Regions from separate parts of the Kitasatospora sp. NPDC096147 genome, predicted to be linked through region 1. Evidence: riboswitches for the same ligand, from Rfam matches in the RefSeq annotation. Region 1 holds a riboswitch; each other region holds the start of a gene.

Region 1 (3,265 bases):
CGGTGAGCATGCCCTTGACCGGACGCTCCGTCAGCGACTGGGCGTAGCGCTGCCACTCGACGGTCATCGGCGTGGGGCGGGAGATGTCGCCGGCCAGCACCGGCGGCCGGACGTAGCGCGTGCCGTAGGACTGCACCCACCCCTGCTGGGTGGCCAGGTAGCCGGTGAGCTGCTCGGCGAAGTACTGCACCATGTCGTTGCGCTCGGGCTCGCCGTGCACCAGCACGTCCAGCCCGGCCTTCTCCTGGTACTCGATGACCTCGCGGACCTCGTCCTCCATCCGCTCCTGGTAGGCCGCGGCGTCGATCCGGCCGGCCCGCAGGTCGGCCCGGGCGACGCGGAGCTCGGTGGTCTGCGGGAAGGAGCCGATGGTGGTGGTGGGCAGCAGCGGCAGCTCCAGCCGGGCGCGCTGGGCGACGGCCCGCTCCGGGTAGGCCTGGGCACGGTGGGCGTCGGCCTCGGTGGTGGCCGCGACCCGGGCCCGGACGGCGGGGTCGTGGGTGATCGGGGAGGTGGCGCGGGAGGCCAGATCGGCCCGGTTGGCGGCGAGTTGGGGGGCGATGGTGTCGGTGCCCTCGCGCAGGCCGCGGGCCAGCAGGGCGACCTCGGCGGCCTTCTGGCGGGCGAAGGCCAGCCAGCGGGCGATCTGCGGGTCGAGGTCGCGCTCGGCGGCGGCGTCGATCGGCACGTGCAGCAGCGAGCAGGAGGCGGCGATGTCCACCCGGTCGGCCAGGCCGAGCAGGGTGGCCAGGGTGGTGAGGGACTTCTCCAGGTCGTTGATCCAGATGTTGCGGCCGTCCACCACCCCGGCCACCAGGCGCTTGCCGGGCAGGCCGCCGGCGGCGGCGAGGTCGTCCAGGTTGGCGGCGGCCGGGCCGGTGAAGTCCAGCGCGACGCCCTCGATCGGTGCCTTGGCGAGCACCTTGAGTGCCTCGCCCGCCCGGTCGAAGTAGGTGGCGGCCAGGATCCTCGGGCGGTCGGCGAGGGCGCCGAGATCGCGGAACACCCGGGTGGCGGCGTTGAGTTCGGCCGGGGTGCGGTCCTGCACCAGGGCGGGCTCGTCCAGCTGGACCCACTCGGCGCCGGCCGCCTTCAGGGCGGCCAGCAGCTCGGCGTACACCGGCAGCAGGCGGTCCAGCAGGGTGATCGGCTGGAAGTCGGCGGCCACGCCCGGGGCGGGCTTGGCCAGCAGCAGGTAGGTCAGCGGGCCGAGCAGCACCGGGCGGGCCTTGTGGCCGAGGGCGAGCGCCTCGCGCAGCTCGCCGACCGCCTTCTCGGGGTTGGCGGTGAAGACCGTGTCCGGGCCCAACTCCGGCACCAGGTAGTGGTAGTTGGTGTCGAACCACTTGGTCATCTCCAGCGGCGCGACGTCCTGGGTGCCGCGTGCCATGGCGAAGTAGCCGTCCAGCGCGTCGGCCTCCACGGCCGCGCGGTGGCGGGCCGGGATCGCACCGACGGCGACCGTGGTGTCCAGCACGTGGTCGTAGAACGAGAAGTCTCCGGTGGGCACTTCGGTGAGGCCGGCCCCGGCGAGCTGGCGCCAGTTGGTGCACCGCAGTTCGGCGGCGGTGGCGTGCAGGGCAGCGGCACTGACGGTGCCCTTCCAGTACCCCTCGATCGCCTTCTTCAGCTCCCGGCCCTGGCCCTGCCGGGGGTAGCCGTACACGGTGGCCTGCGGGCCGGTGGAACTCGTGGTCACGGAACTCTCCTTCGCGAGTCGCGCTGCGATCCCGGGAGAGCGCGCGGGCGAGGAGGTACGACAGCCGGGGCGCGGCACCAGGATGTGCCCGCCCGTTCCGCCGACCCGCCCACGAGGTCACCGAGATCACCGCGTGCGGGGTGCACGCGGGCAGTGGCAGGTCTTCGGACTCGCGGGCCCGCCCGGTCTCGATCGATCGAGGGCCGGGCACCTACTGGCCGTCGCTTCCCGGGTCCGGTACGGACCCAGTGCGTGTGACGGCGGTCGTTCCCACTCACCGCTGCGGGGCAGTCCCGGAATGGCCTGATGGACGGCGTCACCGGGTTCCCTCTTACGACGCTCCTGCCTGGCGGACAGGGCGAACCAGCTGCGGGGCACAGCCTAGGCCCTCGGGCGGGGCGCGTCATGGACGTCCGCATGTCGGATGCCCGGGTGAGACGCCGGCCCGGGGCCGGGCCGACGGCTCCTCCGGGCGGCCCGGGACCACGGTCCCCCTCCGGCGCCCCGGCCGGAGCAGGCTCCCGGCGGCGTTCTCGTCCTCGGCGCCGACGAGTTGACGGCCCCTCGGCTGATCTTCTGGGAGAGCGCCGGGGACGGCCCCGGCGCACCGGACCACCGAGGAGCCCCCGTGAACCAGCACGCACCGCAGCACCCCGCCCAGCCCCGCCGGGGCGGCGCCCGCCTCGGGGTGGCGGCGGCCGTGGCCGCCACCGTCGCGGCCGGTGTCCTGACCCCCGCCGCCTCCGCCGCCCCGCGCCCGGACGTCGTGCAGCAGCGCCTCGACGCCCTGGTCGCGAAGGACGGCGTGCCCGCCGCGCTGGCCACCGTCAAGGGCCGCGACGGCCGCACCCGCACCTACACCGCCGGGGTCGGCGACGCGGTCACCAAGTCCCGGGTGCCGGTGGACGGCCAGCTGCGGATCGGCAGCAACTCCAAGGCGTTCACCGCCGTCGTGGTGCTCCAGCTGGTCGCCGAGGGCAAGGTCGGCCTGGACCGCCCGGTCGAGACCTACCTGCCCGGCCTGGTGCGCGGGGACGGCATCGACGGCCGGAAGATCACCGTCCGTCAGCTGCTCCAGCACACCAGCGGCCTGCCGGAGTACGTGAACCAGGCCGCCGCCCTGAACGACCCGAAGCGCTACTACGAGCCGCGTGAACTCCTGGACACCGCGCTGGCGCAGAAGGCGCACTTCGCCCCCGGTGCCGGCTGGGAGTACAACAACACCAACTTCCTGCTGGCCGGCCTGATCATCCAGAAGGTCACCGGGCGCCCGCTCGGTGAGGAGATCGGCAAGCGGATCGTCGACCGGATCGGCCTGCGCCACACCTACTTCCCCAAGCCCGGCGACACCACGATCCGGGAGGCCCACCCGAAGGGCTACCAGCGCGGGGCGGACGGATCGCTGCGCGAGTACACCGAACTGGACCCGTCCTGGGGTTGGGCCGCCGGTGCGATGATCTCGACCAACACCGACGTCACCCGGTTCTACACCGCCCTCCTGACGGGGCGTCTGCTGCCCGCCGCCCAGCTGGCCGAGATGCGCACCACCGTCGCCGCCGACCAGGT
Region 2 (3,265 bases), on a different contig from region 1:
CCTCGGGCGACGGACCGCCGAAGCCGCGCCGGTGCGGCAGCCGGCCCATGCCCACCACCTCGGCCACCGTGAAGTCGAACTCGGACACCGTCTCCTGCGGCAGCGCCCCGACCCGGCGGGCCCCCTCACGGGCCGTCAGGCCGTGCAGGTCCTCGCCGTCCAGCAGCACCCGGCCGGCGCTCGGGCGCAGCGCCCGGTAGACGGTCCGCAGCAGCGTGGACTTGCCGCTCCCGTTCGGCCCGACCAGCCCGATCACCTGGCCGGAGTCGGCCGCCAGGCTCGCCTCGTGCACCAGCCGTGCCCCGGCGATCTCCACCGACACCGCGTCGATCTCGACCTTCACGCCCGTCCTCCCACCGGAACGGCGGCGCCCCGCACGCCCGTCCCCGCCTTCGTCCCCACTGCCGTCTCCGCCCTCGTGTCCGTCCCCGCGTCCCTCCCCGGCCGTGTGCCGCGCCGCCGTTGAGTCCCCATCAGCGGCCACCGAAGCTGTACGAGCGGCGCCGCATCAGCAGCAGGAAGCACGGCACCCCGAGCACCGCCGTGATCACCCCGACCGGCAGTTCCGCCGGGGCGAGCAGCAGCCGGGAGACGATGTCCACCCACACCAGCAGCACCGCGCCGAGCAGCGGAGCCACCGTCAGCACCCGTCGGTGCCCGGCCCCGACCAGCATCCGGGCCAGGTGCGGCACCATCAGCCCGACGAAGCCGATCGCCCCGCTCACCGCCACCACCGTCCCGGTGACGGCGGCGGTCACCAGGAACAGCGCCCGTCGCAGCCGGGACGCGTCCACGCCGAGCGCCGCCGCCGTCTCGTCGCCCATCGCCAGCGCGTCCAGGCTCCCGGCGGCGGCCAGCAGGTAGACCAGCCCGGCCAGCACCGTCGCGGCGGCGATCGGCACCGAGGCCCAGGTCGCCCCGCCCAGGCTGCCAAGCAGCCACATCATCGCCGTCCGGGCCGCCTCGCCGCGCTCCGCCGAGAAGACCATCAGCGAGGTGACGGCGGAGAAGCCGTAGGCCAGTGCGGTGCCGGTGAGCACCAGCCGCAGCGGTGTCAGGCCCTGAGCGGTGCGGGCCACCGCGTACACCAGCACCATCGCGGCCAGCGCCGAGCTGAAGGCCGAGAGCGAGAGCGCCCAGACGCCGAGCGAGGCGAAGGCGCCGAGCAGCAGCACGGCGTTCGCCCCGACCGCGGCGCCGGAGGAGATGCCCAGCACGAAGGGGTCGGCCAGCGCGTTGCGGACCATGGCCTGAACGGCCACGCCCACGGCGGAGAGCCCGGCGCCGACCACGGCGGCCAGCACCACCCTGGGCAGCCGAATCTCCCAGACGATGGCGTAGCCGGCCGCCTGGTCGGCGTGGATGCGCCCGCCGGTCAGCCCGGCCTGGAGGAAGTGGGTGACCTGGCCGAGGCTCAGCCCGGAGGACCCGAGGGCGACACCGCAGAGCAGCGAGACCAGCAGGACCACGGCGAGACCGACGGCCAGGGCACCGGTGCGCAGCGGTGGCCGGGTGGGCGACGCGGGGCCCGGCGGGCTGGTGGCGCCGCCGGGACGTCCGGTGGCGGTGGTCGCGGTGGTCGCGCTGCTCAACGGGCCGGGCCTTCGGTCGGGCGCCGGGCGTACGGGGGCGCGACCGGTGGAGCCGGCTGCGGCGGTGGCGGACGACGGGCGTCCGCACGCCGGGCGGGCGCGCCGTTCGACTTCCCCTCGCAGTCCGCGGCGAGTTCTCGGGAGGACAGCGCCGCCGGGGGCGATCGGACTCACGGCCCGTCAGGGGCCGTTCCACCGTTGCGGGTCAGCGCCGGGTTCTCACCGGACTTCTCCCTCGGGACGCCTTGGCAGCATAACAAGGCTCCCCTTACCGGTAAGGGTCCCAGCCCTGTGGCGCCCAGCACACCCGCCCCGATGCGGTCCCGCTCCCCAGGGGCCGTCTCCCGTCCTCGTTACGGGGGACAGCCCCACCCCGGGCGGGGTGCTGGCCGGGTACCGGCCCCGGGCCGCCCGCCCGTAGCGTCCTCACCATGACCACCGACCCGCAGAACTCCCGCTCCACGTACGGCCGTTCCCGCAGCCGACGGGCCCTCGCCCTGGCCGCCGCTGCCCTCCTGGCGGTCGGCGTCGCGGCGCCCGCCAGCGCAGCCGCCACCACCCGCACCACCACGGCCGCCGACTCGGCTGCCACCCCCACCACCGGTCGGGGTGCCCTGCTCTCCGTGACCCCGCTGGAGCGGCTGAGCACCGCTCAGCTGACCGCCTTCGCCGGGAACTTCGGCGTGGACACCGGCACCGTCCGTCACGGCATCACCGCCTACCGGCTGACCTACCGCACCGTCACCCCGCAGGGCGCCCCGACCACCGCCACCGGTCTGTTCGTGCTGCCGCAGGGCGGTCCGCGCCGCCTCGCGGTGGTCTCCGACACCCACGGCACGATGGTGCACCGGGACTACGCGCCGTCCACCGCCGAGGACTTCGGCAAGCTCTCCCCCTACCTGCAGTCCTCGGCCGGGCGCGCGGTCGCCGCCCCCGACTACCTCGGCCTCGGGCTCGGCCCCGGCCTGCACCCCTACATGGACACCCGCTCCGCCGTCTCCGCCTCGCTCGACCTGCTGCGCGCCGCGGACGAGGCCGGCCGTCGGCTGGGGCGCCCGCTGACCGGGGACGTGTACGCCACCGGCTTCTCCCAGGGCGGCCAGGTGGCCATGGCCCTCGGCCGGGAGCTGGCCAGGATCTCCGACCGGCACCTGCGGCTGCGCGGGCTGGCCCCGGTGGCCGGGCCGCACGACGTCCGGGGCGCGGAGCTGCCGGGCATCCTGGACGGGCGGGTGGACGAGCGCTCGGCCGTCTTCTACCTCTCCTACTACCTGACCGCCGCCAACCGCCTGCACCCGCTCTACCGCGATCCGAGCGAGGTGTTCCGGGCTCCGTACGCCGCCGTGGTGGAGGGGCTCTTCGACACCCGGCACACCGAGGAGGAGGTGGTCGCGGCCCTGCCGGGCACCGTCCGCGAGCTGCTCACCGACTCCTTCCACGACCAGCTCGGCGCGCCCGGCCCGGGGCTCTCGGCAGCGCTGGACGCCACCGACGGCGGCTGCGACTGGCGCCCCGCCGCGCCCGTCCGGCTGTACGCCGCGAACGGCGACCGCGACGTGCCGATCGCCAACTCCCGCTCCTGCGCGGCCGATCTGGCCAAGCACGGGGTGCGGGCCGCCGTGCTCGACCAGGGCCCGGTCGGCCACTTCGACACGCTGCGGCTGGCCACGCCG
Region 3 (3,265 bases), on a different contig from region 1:
GCCTCGGCGGGCTTCGCGGTGCCCGACGAGCCGTCCGACGAACCGTCCGACGAGCCGTCCGACGTGGCGCCCGGGGCGGCGGGCTCGGTGGTGCGCGTCGTGGTGGGCGCCGTGGCGGGCTTGGCGGCGCCGCCCGGGGTGTGGTTGCCGCGCTTGCGCTGGAGGCTGATCAGCAGGCCGCCGCCGATGCCGATCAGCAGGCCGACGCCGATCAGCCAGAACGGGGAGAAGCCGCCGTTGTTCTCGGCCTCGGTGATGCTGGAGCCGGGGGCCTTGGTGCCCTTGGGGTAGTCCGAGGCGGCGGCGCCGGCGGCCGGCGGCACCGACTTGGGGGCCGGGCCGGAGTCGATCAGCAGCTGGAGGATGTTGCTGCCGCCGAAGTTGAGCGGGTCCAGCTTGGCCGCCTGGGCGGTCAGCACCAGGGTGGCGGCGGCGGAGGCGTCGGTGCCGGACGGACCCTTGGTGGCCCAGGCGTAGCCGTTGCCGGCCAGCCAGTCGGTCGGACCGGCCGCCTCCTTCGGGTGGCCGGCCTGGATCAGGCTGAGGGCGGCCCAGGCGGTGGCGGCGAAGTCGGGGGTGGGGGCGGCGCCGGGGGTGGTGAGCATCAGGTGCTGGCCGTCGATGGCCAGTTGCCCGACCAGGTGGGCCGAGACCGCCTCGGCGGAGGCCGCGCGCGGCACCGGGCCGGAGGTGGCGGTGGAGCAGTCCAGCGGCTTGGGCGCGGCGTCCACCCGGTTGGTGTTGGTGACGGGCAGCTTGCCGCCGGCCGCGGCCAGGGCGGCCTGGGCGGTGGCCAGTCCGTTGGGGGCGAGCGTGCCGTCCGGGGCGGGCTGGTAGGCGAAGGCGCCGCGCTGGCCGACCGGGGCGGCGCAGCCGAGCTGGAAGAGTGCCAGGCCGTCGTAGGCGCTCTTGCCGTCCTTGGCCACCGCCGCAGGGTCGGTGCCGACGGTGAGCAGCGCGCTGACGGCCAGTCCGGTGGAGTTGGCGTCGCCCGGGTTGCCCGGGTTGTACGCCCAGCTGCCGTCCGGGTTCTGAACCCGCTTCAGCCACTCGACGCCCCGGCTGACCGCGTTCTGGTGGCCCTCCAGCTTGCTCAGCGCCTGGATCGCCATCGCGGTGGCGTTGCTGTCCTCGGTCTTGGTGTCGCAGCCGGCCGGGTCGGTGCCGGCGGCCCGGTACGAGGGCCAGCCGCCGTCCGCGCACTGCTGGCCGGTGAGCCAGTTCACCGCGTCGTCGGCGGGCACCACGCCGGAGTTGGCGAGGGCGATCAGGGCCAGCGACTGCCGCCACACCCCGTCGTAGCTCGGGTCGCCCTTGCCGTAGACGGCGGCCGGTGCCGCGACGGGGGAGGGGGAGGCCGACGGGGTGTCCGCGAGGGCGGGGGCGGCGGTGCCGGCCAGCAGGGCGGCGGCCAGGGTGGCGGTGGCCAGCGCGGCTGTGCCTGCGCGGGTGGTGGTGAGCATGGCGGTGCTTGGACCTTTCGGTGAGCGGTTGCGGCGGTGTGGGGGCACCGCCCGTGGACCTCGACGTGGCCGCTCGCTCCCGGACGGGCATTCCGACTTTCACGGCTGCGGGTCAGTGCCGGAGTCCCACCGGCTTCCCCCGTCGAGGAGCGGATGAAGTTGTACCGGCGGCTACAGACTCTAACCGCCCGAAAGGTCCGGTCCGTGCCGACACGGTCCGTTCCCGTCCGGGTGACGCGGTCTGGACGCCGCCCTGCGGGACGCACTAGAAACGGACTGGAACAGGTATCAGTTTCGGGCGTGAGTGGAGGAGTCGGGGATGACCGGGGTGGTCGAGCACGGCGAGCTGTTCATCGGGGGAGCCTGGACCGGGCCGGCCGGCCCGGGGGTGATCGAGGTCCGCTCCCCGCACACCGAGCAGGTGATCGGCCGGGTGCCGCACGCCGCCGAGGCGGACGTCGACCGCGCGGTGGCCGCCGCCCGGCGGGCCTTCGACGAGGGGCCGTGGCCGCGCACCTCCCCGGCCGAGCGGATCGCGGTGGTCCGCCGGATCCGGGACGGCCTGGCCGCCCGGGCCCGCGAGCTGGCCGAGCTGATCACCGCTCAGAACGGCTCGCCGATCTCCTGGAGCCTGCCGGCCCAGGGGCAGGGGCCGGTGGCGATCTGGGACGCCTATCTCAAGGTGGCCGAGGCGCACGTCTTCGAGGAGCTCCGGGACGGTGCCTTCGGCCGGGCCCTGGTGCGCACCGAGCCGGCCGGGGTGGTGGCGGCCGTGGTGCCGTGGAACGTCCCGCAGTTCTGCATCGCCTCCAAGCTGGCGCCGGCCCTGCTGGCGGGCTGCACGGTGGTGCTGAAGACCTCGCCGGAGACGCCGCTCGACGCCTACGTGCTGGCCGAGGTGGTCCGGGAGGCCGGGCTGCCCGAGGGCGTGCTCTCCGTCCTCCCGGCCGACCGGGAGACCAGCGCCTACCTGGTCGGCCACCCCGGTGTGGACAAGGTCTCGTTCACCGGCTCGGCCGCCGCCGGGCGGCTGGTGATGGCCAGTGCGGCCCGCACCCTGAAGAAGGTGACCCTCGAACTCGGCGGCAAGTCCGCCGCGATCGTGCTCCCCGACGCCGACCCGGAGCGCACCGTCCGCTCGCTGGTCGCCGCCGCCTACCTCAACAACGGCCAGGCCTGCGTCGCCCAGACCCGGATCCTGCTCCCCGCCGCGCACCACGCCGAGCTGGCCGAGCGCTTCACCGCCGCCGTGGCCGCCCTGAGGACCGGCGACCCGATGGACCCGGAGACGGCGGTCGGCCCGCTGGTGACGGCCCGTCAGCGGCAGCGCAGCCTGGACTACATCGAGCTGGCCCGGGCCGAGGGCGCCAAGCTGCTCACCGGCGGCGGGGTGCCGGCCGGCCTGGAGCGCGGCTGGTACGTCGAGCCGACGCTCTTCGACGAGGTCCGCAACGACAGCCGGATCGCCCGTGAGGAGGTCTTCGGGCCGGTGGTCTGCCTGCTGCCCTACCAGGACGAGGAGGAGGCCGTCCGGCTGGCGGACGACTCCGAGTTCGGCCTCTCCGGCTCGGTCTGGACCGCAGACGTCGAGCACGGCCTGGACATCGCCCGCCGGATCCGCACCGGCACCTACGCGGTCAACACCTTCCTGCTCGACTGCGGCGTCCCGTTCGGCGGCTACAAGCAGTCCGGCGTCGGCCGCGAGTTCGGCCCCGAGGGCTTCGCCGAGTACCTGGAGACCAAGAGCATCGTGCTGCCCCGGGGGTACACCGCGCCCTGACGAGGGATCAGGGGCGTGGGCT

The links. Region 1 has a riboswitch for cobalamin ahead of metE (5-methyltetrahydropteroyltriglutamate--homocysteine S-methyltransferase). Riboswitches for the same ligand answer to the same signal wherever they lie in the genome.
Region 2: it holds a riboswitch for cobalamin, as region 1 does, so the genes downstream of both, ACIRBX_RS01985 (FecCD family ABC transporter permease) here and metE (5-methyltetrahydropteroyltriglutamate--homocysteine S-methyltransferase) in region 1, are expected to answer to the same signal.
Region 3: it holds a riboswitch for cobalamin, as region 1 does, so the genes downstream of both, ACIRBX_RS12325 (prenyltransferase/squalene oxidase repeat-containing protein) here and metE (5-methyltetrahydropteroyltriglutamate--homocysteine S-methyltransferase) in region 1, are expected to answer to the same signal.

Annotation. Positions count from the first base shown of each region.
Region 1 is NZ_JBIWFX010000008.1:20,680-23,944, reverse strand. It holds gene metE (5-methyltetrahydropteroyltriglutamate--homocysteine S-methyltransferase) at 1-1,699, opposite strand, end outside; cobalamin riboswitch at 1,854-2,065, opposite strand; gene ACIRBX_RS23995 (serine hydrolase domain-containing protein) at 2,328-3,265, shown strand, end outside.
Region 2 is NZ_JBIWFX010000001.1:522,787-526,051, forward strand. It holds gene ACIRBX_RS01980 (ABC transporter ATP-binding protein) at 1-343, opposite strand, end outside; gene ACIRBX_RS01985 (FecCD family ABC transporter permease) at 474-1,502, opposite strand; cobalamin riboswitch at 1,733-1,877, opposite strand; gene ACIRBX_RS01990 (alpha/beta hydrolase) at 2,024-3,265, shown strand, end outside.
Region 3 is NZ_JBIWFX010000003.1:373,392-376,656, reverse strand. It holds gene ACIRBX_RS12325 (prenyltransferase/squalene oxidase repeat-containing protein) at 1-1,463, opposite strand, end outside; cobalamin riboswitch at 1,528-1,647, opposite strand; gene ACIRBX_RS12320 (aldehyde dehydrogenase) at 1,783-3,243, shown strand.